DNA from 3 places in the Clostridium sp. CM039 genome. Region 1 is predicted to be linked to each of the others. Evidence: riboswitches for the same ligand, from Rfam matches in the RefSeq annotation. Region 1 holds a riboswitch; each other region holds the start of a gene.
The links. Region 1 has a riboswitch for S-adenosylmethionine ahead of ACWJJ2_RS15460 (methionine ABC transporter ATP-binding protein). Riboswitches for the same ligand answer to the same signal wherever they lie in the genome.
Positions count from the first base shown of each region.

Region 2: linked by a shared signal. The riboswitch ahead of ACWJJ2_RS11135 (O-acetylhomoserine aminocarboxypropyltransferase/cysteine synthase family protein) and the one ahead of ACWJJ2_RS15460 (methionine ABC transporter ATP-binding protein) in region 1 are both predicted to bind S-adenosylmethionine.
Region 3: linked by a shared signal. The riboswitch ahead of metK (methionine adenosyltransferase) and the one ahead of ACWJJ2_RS15460 (methionine ABC transporter ATP-binding protein) in region 1 are both predicted to bind S-adenosylmethionine.

Region 1 is NZ_CM143649.1:3,286,352-3,292,326, reverse strand. It holds gene ACWJJ2_RS15475 (alanine/glycine:cation symporter family protein) at 1-569, opposite strand, end outside; gene ACWJJ2_RS15470 (MetQ/NlpA family ABC transporter substrate-binding protein) at 793-1,596, opposite strand; gene ACWJJ2_RS15465 (methionine ABC transporter permease) at 1,647-2,291, opposite strand; gene ACWJJ2_RS15460 (methionine ABC transporter ATP-binding protein) at 2,281-3,288, opposite strand; SAM riboswitch class I at 3,406-3,509, opposite strand; SAM riboswitch class I at 3,603-3,721, opposite strand; gene ACWJJ2_RS15455 (transglycosylase domain-containing protein) at 4,265-5,975, shown strand, end outside.
Region 2 is NZ_CM143649.1:2,344,300-2,350,274, forward strand. It holds gene ACWJJ2_RS11120 (undecaprenyl-diphosphate phosphatase) at 1-696, opposite strand, end outside; gene ACWJJ2_RS11125 (PadR family transcriptional regulator) at 900-1,229, shown strand; gene ACWJJ2_RS11130 (permease prefix domain 1-containing protein) at 1,231-2,199, shown strand; SAM riboswitch class I at 2,274-2,384, shown strand; SAM riboswitch class I at 2,518-2,629, shown strand; gene ACWJJ2_RS11135 (O-acetylhomoserine aminocarboxypropyltransferase/cysteine synthase family protein) at 2,742-4,028, shown strand; gene ACWJJ2_RS11140 (homoserine dehydrogenase) at 4,144-5,433, shown strand; gene ACWJJ2_RS11145 (zinc ribbon domain-containing protein YjdM) at 5,559-5,900, opposite strand.
Region 3 is NZ_CM143649.1:2,618,164-2,624,138, forward strand. It holds gene recD2 (SF1B family DNA helicase RecD2) at 1-439, opposite strand, end outside; gene metK (methionine adenosyltransferase) at 646-1,821, opposite strand; SAM riboswitch class I at 1,907-2,009, opposite strand; tRNA gene ACWJJ2_RS12145 (tRNA-Tyr) at 2,112-2,196, opposite strand; tRNA gene ACWJJ2_RS12150 (tRNA-Thr) at 2,202-2,276, opposite strand; tRNA gene ACWJJ2_RS12155 (tRNA-Val) at 2,309-2,384, opposite strand; tRNA gene ACWJJ2_RS12160 (tRNA-Tyr) at 2,427-2,511, opposite strand; tRNA gene ACWJJ2_RS12165 (tRNA-Thr) at 2,517-2,591, opposite strand; gene yyaC (spore protease YyaC) at 2,949-3,503, shown strand; gene mreB (rod shape-determining protein) at 3,629-4,663, opposite strand; gene spoIIID (sporulation transcriptional regulator SpoIIID) at 4,790-5,044, opposite strand; gene ACWJJ2_RS12185 (M23 family metallopeptidase) at 5,164-5,943, opposite strand.

The DNA of each region.
Region 1 (5,975 bases):
TGAAAAGCTTGAGATGGGATAACAAACAGTGCATATATTATAAAAAGTGAAGACAGTATAATACCTACCCACCGTTTATTTCCCAAAATCTTTTGACCATAAAATGGAAGTCCACCCACGAACTCCTTGCCATTTTTCTCTTTAAAAAGCTGTGCAAGTACAGATTCTACAAAAGCCGTGGACATACCAAAGAAAGCTGAAACCCACATCCAAAATAGTGCCCCTGGTCCGCCAACAGATATTGCACCTGTAACCCCCATAATATTACCTGGACCTACACGCATAGCAGAACTTAGTAAAAATGATGCTAATGAACTAACCCCAGTATCTGTTTCCTTTTTTGTAGCAAGAATCTTAATTCCTTTTTTAAATGCCATAACTTGAATAAATCCAGTTTTAAATGTAAGATAAATTCCTGTTCCTAAAAGTAAAATAACTGCAAAGGCAAAATTACCTAAAACCGGGATGTTTTGATACCACTTAAAATTAGTTGGAAATTCCCATAGAAAATCCGCAATAGGAACTATAAAATCAAAAAAATTATTTATTGCTTGAAATAATACACTCATTTTTAAACCTCCATATTATAATGTTATCCTTATTTGCATTTTAGAATTAATTACTCCAAAAATTATTTGCATACGGTAATTATACACTAATAAGGTATAAAATGAATTTTTTAAAAAATAAAAGTATAAAAATGTCGTTAAACTTTATGCTTTACTATAAAAAAATCATCTTACTTTCGACTATTACGCCCAAAGCAAAATGATTAATGGTTTTATATTTTTTTTAGAAAGCAGGAATTATATCTCCTTTATATTTATCTTCAATAATTTTTTTAACTTCTAGAGAATTTAATGCCTTTGAAAGTGCTTCTATATGAGGTTTAGTTTTATCTTCTTTTCTAACTGCAAGCACATTTGCATAAGGCGAATCTTTTGATTCAATTGCTAGTGCGTCTTTTGTCGGATTTAAATTGGCTTCTATTGCAAAATTTGAGTTTATAACTGCTGCATCCACATCTTTTAAAATCCTTGGAAGCTGAGGAGCGTCTAATTCAGTTATTTTAAAATTCTTTTTATTTTCAGTAATATCAAGTTTAGAAATAAGATCTCCACTTTTTAGTTTTAATAGCCCTTCCTTCTCAAGCACTCTAAGTGCTCTTGCTCCATTTGTAGGATCACTTGGAATGGCTATTTTAGCTCCATCTTTTAAATCACTTAGCTTTTTATATTTATTAGAGTACACACCCATAGGTTCAAGATGAACCTTTACAGTATAGTCTAGGTCCACTCCCTTTTCCTTACTAAAGGATTGCAAATAAGGAATATGTTGAAAGAAATTAGCATCTAATTGTCCCTCGGCTAGTGCAGTGTTTGGTGTTACATAGTCAGTAAATTCTACTATTTCGAGAGTATATCCCTCTTTTGCGAGAATCGGCTTTATAGCCTCTAATATTTCTTTATGAGGCACTGGTGACGCACCTACTTTAATGATTTTTTTCTCAGTTACATCCGCCTCTTTTTTTGCTCCACATCCACTCAGTGTAAAAATCACAACTATTGTTAATAATATGCTTAATATTTTTTTCATTTTTAATTTCCTCCTCTTATTTTTCTTTTAATATTTTTATAATTCAAAACTTATTTAATCATTTTTCTGTACAATATATTTCCTAAGGCTTGAATTACTTGCACAACTGCAATTAATATAATTACAGTGTATATCATGATATCTGACTTAAATCTATAGTAACCATATTTTACGGCTACATCTCCAAGTCCCCCTCCACCAATTGTCCCAGCCATAGCTGAGTAACCTATAATGTTTATTATTGTTAACGTAACTCCAAGAACTATAGACGGCATTGCCTCTTTTAACATAACCTTAAATATAATTTGATAGGTTTTTGCACCAAATGACTTAGCTGCTTCAACAATTCCATAATCCACTTCTAAAAGTGCAGATTCTATTATTCTTGCAGCAAAAGGTGCTGCACCAAGCGTTAGAGGAACTATAGCTGCATTAGTACCTATTGTTGTTCCAACTATAAGCTTAGTTAAAGGGAATATAGATATCATTAGTATAATAAACGGAAAAGACCTAAGTACATTTATTACTAAATTTAAGATTTTATAGATTAAAGTGTTTGGCCTTAGGCCAATAGGTCCAGTTATAATTAATCCTACTGCTGAAATAAACCCTAAAATAACTGTAAAAATCGTGGATAATGTTACCATATATATAGTTTCTTTTAGTGCAGGTAATAAAATATCTTTAAATAGCATTTATACTCTCTCCCTTGTGCTTCTCAAGCTGCACAGAATAATTAATGAGCTCCCACTCTATAGATTTTTCATCTAAATAATTTAATATCTTCTTCTTATTCTCTTTACTTGCATTTATTATGAGACTTCCCATTACGTTATCCCTAAATTTTTCAAGCCTGCCCCATACTATTGAAAAATCAATATTTAACTCCCTGGCAATTGATGTTATAAGGCAACTCTGGGTAATTTCCTTTGTAAAAAATATTTTAATGTTATATCCCGTGCTAGGCAGTAATTCTTCCTCTCCCATAAGTGTTTGCATTTCCTTTGTTGGCCTAATAAATAGTTCATCGGTAATGCCATGGCTTTTAATTTCCCCTCCTTCTAAAAGAATAAATTTATTACAAATTTCTTTTACCACTTCCATCTGATGGGTAACTACAATAATTGTTATATTAAATTTGTTATTGATAGCCCTTAAAAGCTCTAATATAGATTTTGTAGTTTTAGGATCTAGTGCAGAGGTAGCTTCATCACAAAGTAATATTTTCGGATTAAGTGAAAGCGCTCTTGCAATTCCAACTCTTTGCTTCTGCCCTCCGCTAAGTTGTTTTACATTGGTGTTTGCTTTATCCTTAAGTCCTACTAACTCTATTAAGCTATCTACTCTTTTTTTAATAAAATTTTTATCGTTTCCCCATATTTCTAGTGGAAATGCTATGTTTTCAAAAACATTTTTACTGTTAATAAGATTAAAACTTTGAAATATTATGCCTACATTTTTCCTAAACTCGCGAAGTTCTTTCAAACTTAGCTGTTTCACCCCTTTTTCCATTATATTAATGGTACCTGTATCATAGGTTTCAAGCCCATTAAAGCATCTAAGTAAAGTGGATTTACCAGCTCCACTGTGACCAATAACACCATAAATATCACCTTCCTCCACTGTAAATGAAACATCATTTAACACTTTAACCCCTGAAAAACTTTTACTTACACCTCGAACTTTAATCATGATATCCCTTCTCCTTTTCATTTCTTATAATTCATCTTTACCTTTTGATCCTTTCTTTAAACATCACTCTAAAAAAATAGAGCCCAAGAATAAACTTGGGCACTACTTCCAAACTTATTCTTATCTTGCAGCAATGCTGCAGGAATTAACACCATGTATCATAATATGATACTGGTTGTCGGGGTTCATAGGGCCAGTCCCTCCACCTCTCTTGATAAGACACTATTAAATTTTATTTACATCTATTCAAAAAAACAAAAACCTCTTTCATCATTATATAATGATGAAAGAGGTATAAAATTACAAAGACACCTCTCTCATCTTCCGCTAATTTACAATGAAATTAACGCAGGATTTAGCACCTATTCAGACAATACGTCTGATGGTTGCCGAGATGTCATCGGGCCAGTCCCTCTATCTCTCTTGATGAGAATTAACTTATTTATTAAATTAGATTTATAATATCACTATATGAATGCTATGTAAAGAAGTTTTTATATACACCTTCTCCAAACATCATACAACTGTCTAATGATGTTTCATCATAATATATATTTTGTTCATACTTTATATATAACATAAATATTCATGTTACATTATTTATGTTATAATATATTGTAATAATTATATTGTTCTAGGAGGATACATTGTATGGCTAATGTTTGAAATGCCAATAAGAAATAATTAACATCAATAGAAATCACATCATATAACTTAGTGTTATTGACAAAATTGTAAAATAATTGTATTATACACACATAAACTAAGCACTTTTTTAATAGTATAAGAGAGACCCATAAGGTCTCTTTTATGTGACCTAGTATTAGAATTCAGTAATAACAATTGAATATAGGACTAAAAACAGGAAAATACTTATGGCGACCAAGTAAGCCCCCCCTTTACGTATGTATGAAGCGTGGTCATCCAGGGCTAACCCTGGACATTTTTTGTATAATAAAAAAAGGAGGAGATATTAATGGATGATAATCAAAATGTAGAACCCATAAAAATAGCACCGGTTAAAAAGAAACTTTGGAAAAAAATCGTTAAAGGTTTATTGATATTTTCTGCAATAATTTTCGTATCGGCTACGATAACTTTAGGATATGGTTATATTAAATATGGGCCTAAAATAGAGGCAACTATAAAAGATGCTAACAATATAGCACAAACCATAAACGAAACCTCCTTTAATACCCGAAAACCAACACAATTTTTTGATACTAATGGTAAACTATTAAAAGAATTTAAGACCAATACATATTATTACACAAAAGAAGCAGACTTAAATCCCTATGTAGGTAAAGCTGTCACTTCAATAGAAGACCAAAGATTTTATAAACATGGTGGTATAGATTATAAAGGTATAAGGAGAGCTGTCTGGGTATATATAAAATCCAAGGGAGCTATCGTACAAGGTGGTTCAACAATAACGCAACAACTTGCAAGAAATGTATTCCTTACATTTGACGTAACCTTGTCGAGAAAATTGGAAGAGTCTGTTATAGCAAAGAAATTAGAAGAAAGATATTCAAAAGATCAAATATTAGAGTTTTATGTAAATAATATAAACTTCGGCAATGGATGCTATAGTATTGAAAGTGCTTCACAATTTTACTTTCAAAAGAATAATAAGGATTTAGATTTATCTCAAATAGCTATGCTTGTTTCAATACCTAATAATCCATCTGTTTATAACCCCGTGACTCAGCTTGACAATGTTATAAAGAGGAGAGACTTAGTCTTAGATAAAATGCTAAGCTTAGAACAAATTTCACAAAATGATTTTGATACAGCAAAAGCAGAAGTTATTAAATTAAATATTAAACCTCGTACAGCACCTGAACCTATGAGCTATGATATTCAATATGCTGTTCACAATGCAACCTTAAAGTTAATGGAGCAAAATGGTTTCGTTTCTAAATATTCTTTTAGTAATGATAATGATAGAAACACTTATTTCACTAAGTATAATGATGAATATGAGTCTAAAGAAAAACAACTTCTTAGTGGAGGATATAGAATAGATACATCTATTGATACTGCAAAACAAGAAAAATTACAAAGTGTAGTAGATAGTCATTTGGCTCAATATACAAGCACCAATAACAAAACAGATTTATATGAAAAGCAAGGTGCAAGCGTTACTATAGATAATAATACTGGAGAAGTAGTAGCTATAGTTGGAGGTAGAAGCCAAGATGGTAACACCTTTAACAGAGCCTTCTTAGGTGTAAGGCAGCCAGGTTCCGCTATAAAGCCATTAATCGCATATACCCCTGCATTTGAAAAAGGCTACATTCCCGCTAGTGAATATGAAGACAAAGCCTTTGATAATGGTCCCGCTAATGTTGATTTTAAATACAGAGGTTCTGTATCTTTAAGATATGCAGTTGAGATATCTATAAACACTATCCCGGTTAGATTAGTGGGAGAAATGGGCGTAAAGAATTCGTTGAAATATTTACAAAACATGGAGTTTAAATATACAACTCCTCAAGATATTTACCCTATAATTGCTATAGGTGGTTTTACAAAGGGTGTTACGCCAGTTGAAATGGCTTCAGGTTATTCAACCCTTGCAAGAAACGGCGAATTTATAAGTCCGACTAATGTACGTAAAATAACAAATACAATAGTTAATGAAGTATTATTTGAAAATAAACATAAGCAAACTACAGTGTATG
Region 2 (5,975 bases), 940 kb from region 1:
TCCTACTATTAATGAAATCCATAATGTTTTCGTCATTACAGAATAATCAAATTCAAATAAATCTTTTCCTGTTGCCCCTATCATAGCTGGAATCGCTATGAAAAATGAAAATTCTGCTGCTATTGGTGTTGATAATCCTGCAATCCATCCGCCCATAATTGTAGAAGCACTTCTTGACATTCCTGGCCACATTGCAAGCAGTTGTAATAAACCGATCTTAAATGATTGTATAGGCGTTATGCTATCTATACTTTCTACTTTATGATCCCTGTTTCTAACTCTCTTCTCGATTATTAGTAACAATAATCCACCAACTATGAATCCTACTATAACAGCCTCTGGTGTAAACAATAGTTTTATTTTATCGTATAATACTACTCCTGCAATTCCCATTGGAATAGATGCCGTAATAACATTTATCCCAAATCTGAATCCTTTCTTTCCCTCTTTTCCTTTAGTAAATATAAACTTAAAAAATTCTATTATACTTTCGCTAATCTTCTCCCAATACAAAACAACAACTGCCATTATTGCTCCAAGTTGGATTACAACTTCAAACATCTTTACAAACTCTCCCTCAAACCCAATTGCCCATCCAATCAATATCATATGTCCTGTAGACGATACTGGGATAAATTCAGTTACCCCTTCTACTATTGCTATTATAATTGCTTTTAATAAAAATATTATGTCCATAACTCACCATTCCTTCCAATCTAATTATTACTGTATATAGTTTATCATAATAATCTATAAGGTACCATCTTCAAAACTTACAGTAATATTACATCTATGCAAATTTCAGAAAATACTTTACCTGTCGTAGTAATTGTGTTATCCTTGAATTACTACGACAGACAAAGTACTACAGATGCAGTAAAAGCAAAGGAGGATATAATTTGATAAGCAGCGATGTAATTCGAGGATATAATGATACGATTATTCTTTTTATGCTTCAAGATGGCGAATCCTACGGGTATGAAATATCAAAAAACATCAGAAAATTATCAGAGGAGAAGTATGTTATGAAAGAGACCACACTCTATTCAGCATTCAACCGTCTTGAGAAGAATGGATATATCGAATCTTTCTATAAAGACGAAACCTTTGGTAAAAGACGCACATATTATAAAATCACCCCCGTAGGTTTAACCTACTATAAAGAAAAATGTGAAGAATGGAGCTTAACAAAAGAAGTTATTAATAAATTTATTAAGGAGAGGGATTAGAATGGAAACTATAAAAAATTATTTAGATAATATGTTTAAAGTCCTACCAAGAACAAATCAGACGGTCAAATTAAAAAATGATTTATTATGGAATATGGAAGAAAAATATAACGAGAATAAGAATGATGGAAAATCAGAAAATGAGGCCATTGGTATTGTAATTTCAGAATTTGGCAATATTGACGAATTAATTGATGAACTTGGCATCGAACATATGAAAAAGGGTGCGATACTTAAAACCATTACACAAGAAGAGGCCGATAACTTTATGACTACAAAAAAAGAATCTGGCTTATTGATGGGTATAGGTGTTTTTTTATGTATTGTAGCAACAGCTATATTAATATTAATTACCACTCTCATAGATGGTGGCATTATCTGTAAAGGAATTTCAAAAGATTTCAGCGATATGTTTGGCATTATTGCACTATTCTTACTGTGTGTACCTGCTGTAGCTTTATTCATTTATTCCGGTATGAAGCTAGAAAAATACAAGTATCTAAAAAGCGGTTTTGATTTACCTCTTCATGTAAAAGTAATTGTAAATCAAAAAAATAATGCTTTTGCATCAACCCATATGATATCTGTAATAACAGGTGTGTGCATATGTGTCATATCACCAGTTGCACTTTTTGTATCATCTGCTTTTGGCGACAATGCATCTAGCTACGGAGTAGTTGTTTTACTTGTGATGATTGCTATTGCCGTTTTCCTCTTTATATATTTTGGAAATATTAAGCAGAGTTTTAGTATTCTTTTACAGATTGGTGACTTTTCAAAAGAAAAAACTGAAGATAATAAACTTATTGGTGCAGTTGCTGCTATCGTATGGCCATTAGCAATCTGTATCTTCCTTGTCAGTGGATTAGTTTTTAATCTATGGCACATTAATTGGATTATATTCCCTATCGTTGGCATTTTATTTGGTATGTTCAGTGCAGCATATAGTATTATAAAAGGGCATAATTAAAATAATTTTATCTTTAAAAAAAGTATTGACAATTGTTTTTATGAGTAATATACTAAATACTAATAACTGAATACAACTTATCCAGAGTGGCAGAGGAACTGGTCCGATGAAGCCCGACAACCAGCATTCTTATTCGAATGTAGTGGTGTCAATTCCTGCAGATTGTAAAATCTGAAAGATAAGGATGTTAGCAAATTTTATGATACAATTTTATTGTTTATTAAAGTTAACTATTGCTACTTTCCTTATAGGAAAGTAGCTTTTTTTCTTTCCCAAAAATCTAAATAAATAATGTACTAAATACTAACAACTAAATATAACTTATCCAGAGCGGCAGAGGGACTGGCCCGATGATGCCCGACAACCAGCATTTTTAAAAGAAGTGCAATGGTGTCAATTCCATCAGATTGTAAAATCTGAAAGATAAGGACGATAGCAAATTTTATGATACAATTTTATTGTTTATTAAAGTTAATCATGCTGCTTTCCTTATAGGAGAGCAGCTTTTTTTTAGAAAAATAATTATAAAAGGAGAAATTAATATGAGTGAGCGAAAATTAAGTTTTGAAACATTACAGGTACATGCAGGGCAGGTTCCAGACCCTACTACAGGCTCGAGAGCAGTCCCAATTTATCAAACATCATCTTTTGTTTTTAAAAATGCAGATCATGCAGCAAATTTATTTCAATTAAAAGAAGAAGGAAATATATATTCAAGAATAATGAACCCAACTACAGACGTTTTTGAAAAAAGAGTAGCCGCTCTCGAAGGCGGAGTAGCAGGACTTGCTACAGCTTCAGGAATAGCTGCAACATTCTATGCAATACTTAATGTAGCAAATTCAGGCGATGAAATAGTAGCTGCAAGCACTCTATATGGTGGTACTTATGAACTATTTAATGTTACTCTTAGAAAACTTGGAATTAACGTAACATTTGTTGATCCAGATGATCCTGAAAATTTTAGAAAAGCTATCTCGAATAAAACAAAAGCACTTTATGCTGAAACAATGGGAAACCCAAAAATAAATGTTCTAGATATAGAGGCAGTAGCGGATATTGCTCATGAAAATAAAATACCCCTTATTATTGACAATACCTTTGCAACTCCCTTCCTTTGCCGTCCAATTGAGTATGGTGCAGATGTAATTATTCATTCAGCAACAAAGTTCATTGGAGGACATGGAACTACTATTGGTGGAATTATAGTTGATGCTGGTAAATTTGATTGGGCAGCTAGCGGTAAATTCCCTGATTTTACAACTCCGGATAAAAGCTATAATGGAATAGTATATGCTAATTTAGGTGCTCCAGCATTTGCTTTAAAAGCTAGAGTTCAACTTTTAAGAAACACCGGTGCGACGCTTAGCCCTCAAAGTGCATTTTTATTTCTTCAAGGTTTGGAATCATTATCGTTAAGAGTTGAGAGACATGTAACAAACGCTAGGAAAGTTGTTGAATTTTTGAGTAAGCATCCAAATGTTTCATGGGTAAATTATCCTGAACTTGACGGGAGCAGATACAAAGATTTAGCTAAAAAATACCTACCAAAAGGAGCAGGATCAATATTCACTTTTGGAATAAAAGGTGGCCTTGAAGCTGGAAAAAAATTTATTAATAATGTAGAATTATTTTCGCTGCTTGCAAATGTTGCAGATGCAAAATCTCTAGTAATTCACCCCTCAAGTACAACTCATGCAGAGCTTAACGCAGAGGAGCAAAAATCTGCTGGAGTTACTTCAGATTTGATAAGACTTTCAATTGGCGTTGAGGGTATCGATGACATTATATACGATTTGACGCAAGCTCTAGAAAAATCAGTTCAATAAAAAGTCAATAATTCTTTGGCAGCTGGTTTCAAAATAAGGTCTTGTTCCTAACTATATTCCTCCATCACCTTAGATGACGGAGGAATAACTTTAAAGTTTAGAAAGGAAAACTATTATGAAAAAGGTAAAAATAGCGATTTTAGGTTTTGGAAATGTTGGGACGGGTGTATGGAAAATACTTCACGAAAATAGAAAAGAAATAATGAAACGTTCAAATTATGAAATAGAAGTTGCTAAAATACTTGTAAAAGATATAAATAAAAAAAGAGATATCAAAGCACCTAATGGCCTATTAACAGATAACATTGATGATATTATAAATGATGAAAGTATAAAAATTGTGGTTGAACTTATTGGTGGATGCGATAAATCTAAAGAGTATATGATACGCGCAATGAAATCTAAAAAACATATTGTAACTGCTAATAAATTAGTTATCGCGAACTGGGGCGAAGAGTTATTTAAAACAGCGGAGAAAGAAAACGTATTGTTTTATTATGAAGCAAGTGTGGCTGGTGGAATTCCAATAATACGCGAGATTAATGAGAGCCTTACAGCCAATAGGATTGATCAGATAATTGGAATTATAAATGGAACAACTAATTACATATTAAGCAAAATGACAATGGATGGGATTAGCTTTGATGAAGCACTAAAGGAGGCGCAAGAAAAGGGTTATGCTGAAGCAGACCCAACCTCTGATGTTGATGGCTTTGACGCTGTATATAAGCTTGCAATAATGTCTTCTCTAGCATTTGGAACTAAGGTAGATCATGATTGTATTTATAGAGAAGGAATAAGAAGTATTAGTGACATAGATATAGAATATGCTAAAAAACTTGGTTATTCAATAAAACTTTTAGCAATAGCTAAAGAAGTAAATAACAAATTAGAGCTAAGAGTACATCCAACCCTAATACCTTCGAGCCACCCAATGGCAAATGTAGCCGATGCATTTAATGCTATTATGATAAAAGGAAATGCAGTTGGAGAGTTAATGCTATATGGAAAAGGCGCTGGAGCTTTTCCAACTGGAAGTGCAGTTGTAGGTGATATAATATCCATATTAAGAAATAATGTAAATCCTTATGACTTATTAGACCTAAGTGACAAGACTGATTTTAAAGAAGTGAAAAAATCAGAAGAAAATGAATCAGAATTCTATATTAGACTTAATGTTAAAGATACAGTAGAAGTTTTAGGAGATACAGCGAAAATATTTGGGAAAAACAATGTCAGCATTATGTCCGTTACTGGAGATGTAAGGCACGATGATCATGGACCACTAGGATTTATTACACATAAAAGTTCAGAAAAAAACATAAGAATTTCATTAGAAAAAATAAAAGAACTAGAAAACGTCAACAAAATAGAAAGTATAATAAGGATGGAATCATTTTATTAAACTTATTCTCCTTTTAGTATTTATATATAAAAACACCCCATCAGATGAATTTTACAACTTTTTTAGTTATAATCATTCAATGGGGTGAAGTTCACTATTTCGGTTCTATTACATTAAACCTTGATTTATACCTTTTTAACAAATTCAGATTTTAATTCCATAGCTCCAAACCCATCAATTTTGCAATCAATATTATGATCTCCATCAACCAAACGTATATTTTTTACTTTTGTACCTTTTTTTATGGCTAATGGACTTCCTTTTACTTTAAGGTCTTTGATTATTGTTACAGAATCACCATCGTTTAATACATTTCCATTTGCATCTTTGATAATCCTTTTCTCTTCACTACTTTCTGTTTCTAATTCTAAAGTCCATTCATGAGCACATTCAGGGCAAACAAAAATACTTCTATCTTCGTAAGTGTATTCTGAATTACATTTTGGGCAATTTGGCAAATCAGCCATAATTTCATTTCCTCCATTCGTTATTGTTAACTCTAATATATAAGAATTATTGTCAATTTTCTTTTTACAACTTCA
Region 3 (5,975 bases), 670 kb from region 1:
TCATTATATTTTTAACTTCTCGTTGCTTAGAATATGATTCAAAAATTAATTGAATCTTTTTTTGTCCTACACCATCAATCTCTTTTAATCTTTCAATTTCATTATCTAATATATTCATGGTGTTTTCACCAAAGTGCTGTACAATTTTTTTAGCAGTTATTGGTCCAATTCCTTGAATAACTCCTGAAGCTAAATATTTTTCTATACCTTCAAGTGAACTAGGTATTATTTCCTCACATTGTATTATTCTAAATTGCTTGCCAAATTGAGGATGAGTAACCCACTCCCCCGTTAATTTCAGGTTCTGCCCTTCACTTATATATGGCACAATGCCTACCACAGTTATCTGCTTTTTATTATCATTCAAATGAGCAATTATATATCCATTTTCTTCATTATGAAATACTACATCTTCGATTATCCCTTGTATTTCCGGCATAAAATCTCTCCTATTTATAAATTCATATAATAACATTAATAATAATATTATTAGCAATAATATTATTATTAATGTTATTATATCATATGTATTTTACATCTCTTATGTTCAGTATACCCCTATCTTAGGTTTTATCAAAATACTACTTAATAATCACATGCACTAAAAAGGGATAACAATTAATAATTGTTATCCCTTTTTTTATATTATACGTACTTTTTTATTTCATCAACCTTGTTTAGTTTTTCCCATGAAAGATCTAAATCAATTCTTCCAAAATGTCCATAGGCAGCTACTTGTTTATAAACAGGTCTTCTTAGTTCTAATTCTCTTATAATTACAGCTGGCCTTAAATCAAATACTTTTTCAACTATTTGAACTATTTTATCATCGTCAATTTTTCCTGTTCCGAAAGTTTCGACCTCTATAGATACCGGTTTAGCTACACCTATAGCATAAGCTAACTGAATTTCCAATTTATCTGAAACTCCTGCAGCAACTAAATTTTTAGCAACCCATCTTGCAGCATATGCAGCGGATCTATCAACTTTTGTTGCATCCTTTCCTGAGAATGCTCCACCTCCATGTCTTCCATATCCACCATAAGTATCTACTATTATTTTTCTTCCTGTTAAACCAGAGTCTCCTTGCGGTCCTCCAATTACAAATCTGCCTGTAGGATTTATATAATATTTAGTATTTTCATCTAATAATCCACTTGGAACTACAGGTTTTATTACATGCTCTTTTAAATCATTTTCAATTTGATCATGAGTTGCTTCTTCTGCATGTTGAGTTGAAATAACAATAGTATCTATTCTTACTGGCTTATTATCTTCATACTCTACAGTAACTTGAGTCTTTCCGTCCGGTCTTAAGTAATCTAATGTGCCATTTTTTCTTACTTCGCTTAACTTTCTTGCTAATCTGTGAGCCATAGCAATTGGTAGTGGCATGTATTCTGGTGTCTCATTAGTTGCAAATCCAAACATCATGCCTTGATCACCAGCACCTATTGCGTCAACCTTATCAATCTCGCCTGCTTTAGATTCTAATGCCTCATCTACTCCCATAGCTATATCTGTTGATTGTTCATTAATAGACGTAAGTACAGCGCATGTGCTAGCATCAAACCCGTATTTTGCTCTAGTATATCCTATGCCTTCAATGGTATTCCTAACAACCTTAGGAACATCTACATAACAACTAGTTGTTATCTCTCCCATTACTAAAACCATTCCTGTAGTAACCGCTGTTTCACAAGCAACCCTAGCATAAGGATCTTGCTCTAAAATAGCATCAAGTACAGCATCTGAAATTTGGTCACAAATTTTGTCTGGATGTCCTTCTGTAACGGATTCTGATGTAAATAATCTTTTCATTATAATTCTCCCTTCTATTCTCTAAAATTTCCCTATAAAAAAATAAAACCTCTTCCAAATATAAGAAGAGGTGATTTAATCATCTCCCTTATCTTGCAGATTATAACTGCAGGAATTGGCACCATGGTGCATTGCACCGGTTGCCGGGTTTCATAGGGCCTTTTTCCCTCCACCTCTCTTGATAAGAGTTATCAATTATTAACTTTTAATTATAATACCATATGCATTCTATGGTGTCAACAGAATCTAAACCCTGTAAAAAATAAAAAAAGACATCTATAGATGTCTTTTGGTGGAGGAGGACGGATTCGAACCATCGAAACATTACGTAACAGATTTACAGTCTGCCCCCTTTGGCCACTCGGGAACTCCTCCATATGTGGAGCTGGCAATAGGAATTGAACCTACAACCTGCTGATTACAAGTCAGCTGCTCTACCGTTGAGCCATGCCAGCATGCATTTTATTCTATTTTAAAAAGATTATTATGGTGGGAACAACAGGGTTCGAACCTGTGACCCTCTGCTTGTAAGGCAGATGCTCTCCCAGCTGAGCTATGCTCCCATAATTTATTGTAAACCATAATTTATTGTAAACCATTATAAATGGTGGAGGAGGACGGATTCGAACCATCGAAACATTACGTAACAGATTTACAGTCTGCCCCCTTTGGCCACTCGGGAACTCCTCCACTTATGGAGCTGGCAATAGGAATTGAACCTACAACCTGCTGATTACAAGTCAGCTGCTCTACCGTTGAGCCATGCCAGCATATTATGTTTTATCATTTTGCCGTTTTACCGTTTTACCGTGTCGACAAGAATTATTATACAACTTTAATTAATTAATTTCAAGTCTATTATCCTTTAATAAACGACTTCTTCTCTCCATAACTATACTATTCGCATATTTGCTTAATATTAAGCATTGATACAACTTACTATTTGCACAAATAATTTATTATATTTTTTATTTGGTTTTCCTTCATATAGTTAATATACTTATATATCATTTTTTAATTAATCATTTTTTTATTCTTTATTATAATAATACACGGGATTTATTCATATAAATTATTCATAGGAAACTAATAATTTTTCCCCAGCGCAATACAAGGAGGTATATTTCTTGAGTAAAGCTAAAACCCATTATAAAGATCCTTTAGCATACTATACACTTTCTAATTTTCTAAAAGACTATATTGACAAAAATACTTTAGTTGTTTGCATAGGTACCGATAGATGTATAGGCGATTGTCTAGGTCCTTTAGTTGGTACACTTTTAAAAAATAGTTCCTTTCCATTACCTGTATATGGCACTATAGATAATCCAATTCATGCCTTAAACATAGATAGTAAATTATCTAAAATAAATGCATTGCACCCAAATTGTACTATAATAGGTGTAGATGCTTGTTTAGGAGACATTTCAAATATTGGAGAACTCCAAGCTAGAAATTATCCAATTCATCCTGGCAAAGGTGTAGGGAAAACCCTTCCTAAGGTAGGCACTCTTTCATTAATAGGTATAGTAGATTCAAGTGATGATAGTGAATTATTTACAAATAGAAACATAAGATTGAGCTTGGTAATGGATATTGCTAATGTTTTAAGCAGATCCCTCTTGCATTCATACTATTTGCACTCCCTTACCAATGAAGAAAATAATTTGAGCCCTGTTTAACATGCTTTAATTAGTTTTAAATAATTATCCACAATTTAAACTTACAAATCTTATATAATATAAAAATAAGCAATGCAATTAAACTAATAATTGTATTGCTTATTTTTATAGCTTGCTTATACTTTTTATTCTGTTAAGCATAATTCTCTTCCATTGAATGAATTATCTAACTTATCCATATAATCCAATACTTTACCTGTTCCGAGTGCTACGCATGAAATCGGATCCTCCGCTAGATATACCGGAACTTTAGTAACCTCTTGTATGAGCTTACCTAAGCCTTTTAACAATGCACCTCCACCAGTCATAACTATACCTTTATCAGCTATATCTGCTGAAAGCTCAGGTGGTGTTTTTTCTAATACGGAATGTGCACATCCTGCTATTAAATATACCGCCTCTTTTAAAGCTTCTCTCATTTCTTCTGATGATACTTCTAAATTCTTAGGAAGACCTGTAATTAAATCTCTCCCTCTTATCTCCATGCTTGTCTTTTCTTCTTGTTTATAAGCACAACCTATGTTGATTTTTAAATCCTCTGCAGTCCTCTCACCAATCATTAATTTATGTTTTTTTCTGATATATTTTATAATCTCTTCATCAAACTTATCACCAGCTACTTTAACTGATTCACGTACAACCATGCCTCCTAAAGAAATAACTGCAATATCAGTCGTGCCTCCACCAATGTCAATAACCATATTACCACTTGCTCTAGTAATATCGAGTCCCGCTCCGATTGCCGCTGCTAGTGGTTCTTCTATAAGTTGAACTTTCTTAGCTCCGGCATTTCTACCTGCATCTTCTACCGCTCTTCTTTCTACTTCCGTTGCTTCGCAAGGTACACATATTACAACTTTTGGAGAAGATAGCCTTCTTTTCCCACAAGCCTTCTTGATAAAATGATTTAACATTTTTTCAGTTATGTCATAATCCGAAATAACACCGTCCCTCATAGGGCGTATTGCCACAATATTGCCTGGTGTCCTTCCTATCATTTGCCTAGCTTCTTCTCCTACTGCCAATACCTTATTATTATTTCTATCTATGGCAACAACAGAAGGTTCTTTTAATATAACACCTTTTCCTTTAATATATACAAGCACTGTAGATGTACCCAAATCTATTCCCATATCTGTACCCATTCTAAAAAAAAACATTTCAAAACCACTCCTGCTCTTTAGTATATTCAATATTTAAATTACACTAAACTCTATTCTATAAAGCTATAAGAAAACCCTCTTTTAATTTTAAAATTTTTTTATAGTTTTTAGCTTCGAATGTTTTTATCCTTGTGCTTCTTTATATTTCAATTTAGTTGCTCTTCCGCCTCTTATATGCCGCTCAGCTTTATTTATATCCAAAATTGTTTTTGCATCGCTGGCAATTTGAGGATTTATTGTGGGTAATCTTTCCGTCATATCCTTGTGTATAGTACTCTTGCTAACGCCAAACACTTTGGCAGTTCTTCTTATTGTAGATTTTGACTCGATAATGTACTTAGCAACTTCTAGTACTCGATCTTCAATATAGTCTTTCAAGTGTTGCCTCCTTAACCCTTATATATTTATAAATATGCATTATCTTGCTTTTAAATTCCATTCCAATTAGTCATCTTCTAATATATTTTTAAAAAATGGCTAATTGAGATGGTTATTGGTTATTTCTTAGTTTCTGCAGGTTGATATTTCTCATATTTTACATATTTAGCAGGATCAACATTCTTATTACTCTGCAGAACTTCAAAGTGTAAGTGAGATCCATATTCTTCCTTAAATGAATTTAAACTAGTGTTTCCCACTGTACCAATTTGCTGTTTTTTAGTTACTTTATCGCCTTTTTTTACTAATATTTTTTCATCTAGATTAGTACTGTTAGTAATAAATCCATTTTGATGATCTATCTTAACCATCTTACCTTTTTGGCCATTAACGTCAGTACCAACTTCTTTAACTATTCCATCCATAACCGCTACAACTGGCTCCCCTATTTTTGCTTGAATGTCAATACCTAAATTTGTCCTATAGCTTCCATCAGTCTTCCACACTACTGAATCAATATCTTTTGAATATGCCCTTGCGAGTAATCCATTTGCTACGGGATTTTCAAATTTAGCATTAACTGATTTAGATACTGCTGATGCCGCTTTTCCTGTTGTAACCTTTTTGATATCTGGTACCGCTTTAAGCGCTTCAGCCTTAGCTTTCTTTTCTTCTTTTACTTGAAGAGCACCCTCATATTCTTTTTGTTGCGCTTTTATAACATCTCCTGCATTTGCTTGTTGTTTTTGTAATGCTTCTTGCTTGCTTGAAAGCTTCTTATTATTATTTGCTGTTATAGACGCCACTGAAGCTACTATACATAAACAAACAAATAAAATTACATAGAATCCTTCCTTCTTAAAAAAATTTAATGTCTTATTGTTTTCATTCTTATTCATACAAACACCTCCATTTGTATTTTTGTCCATAT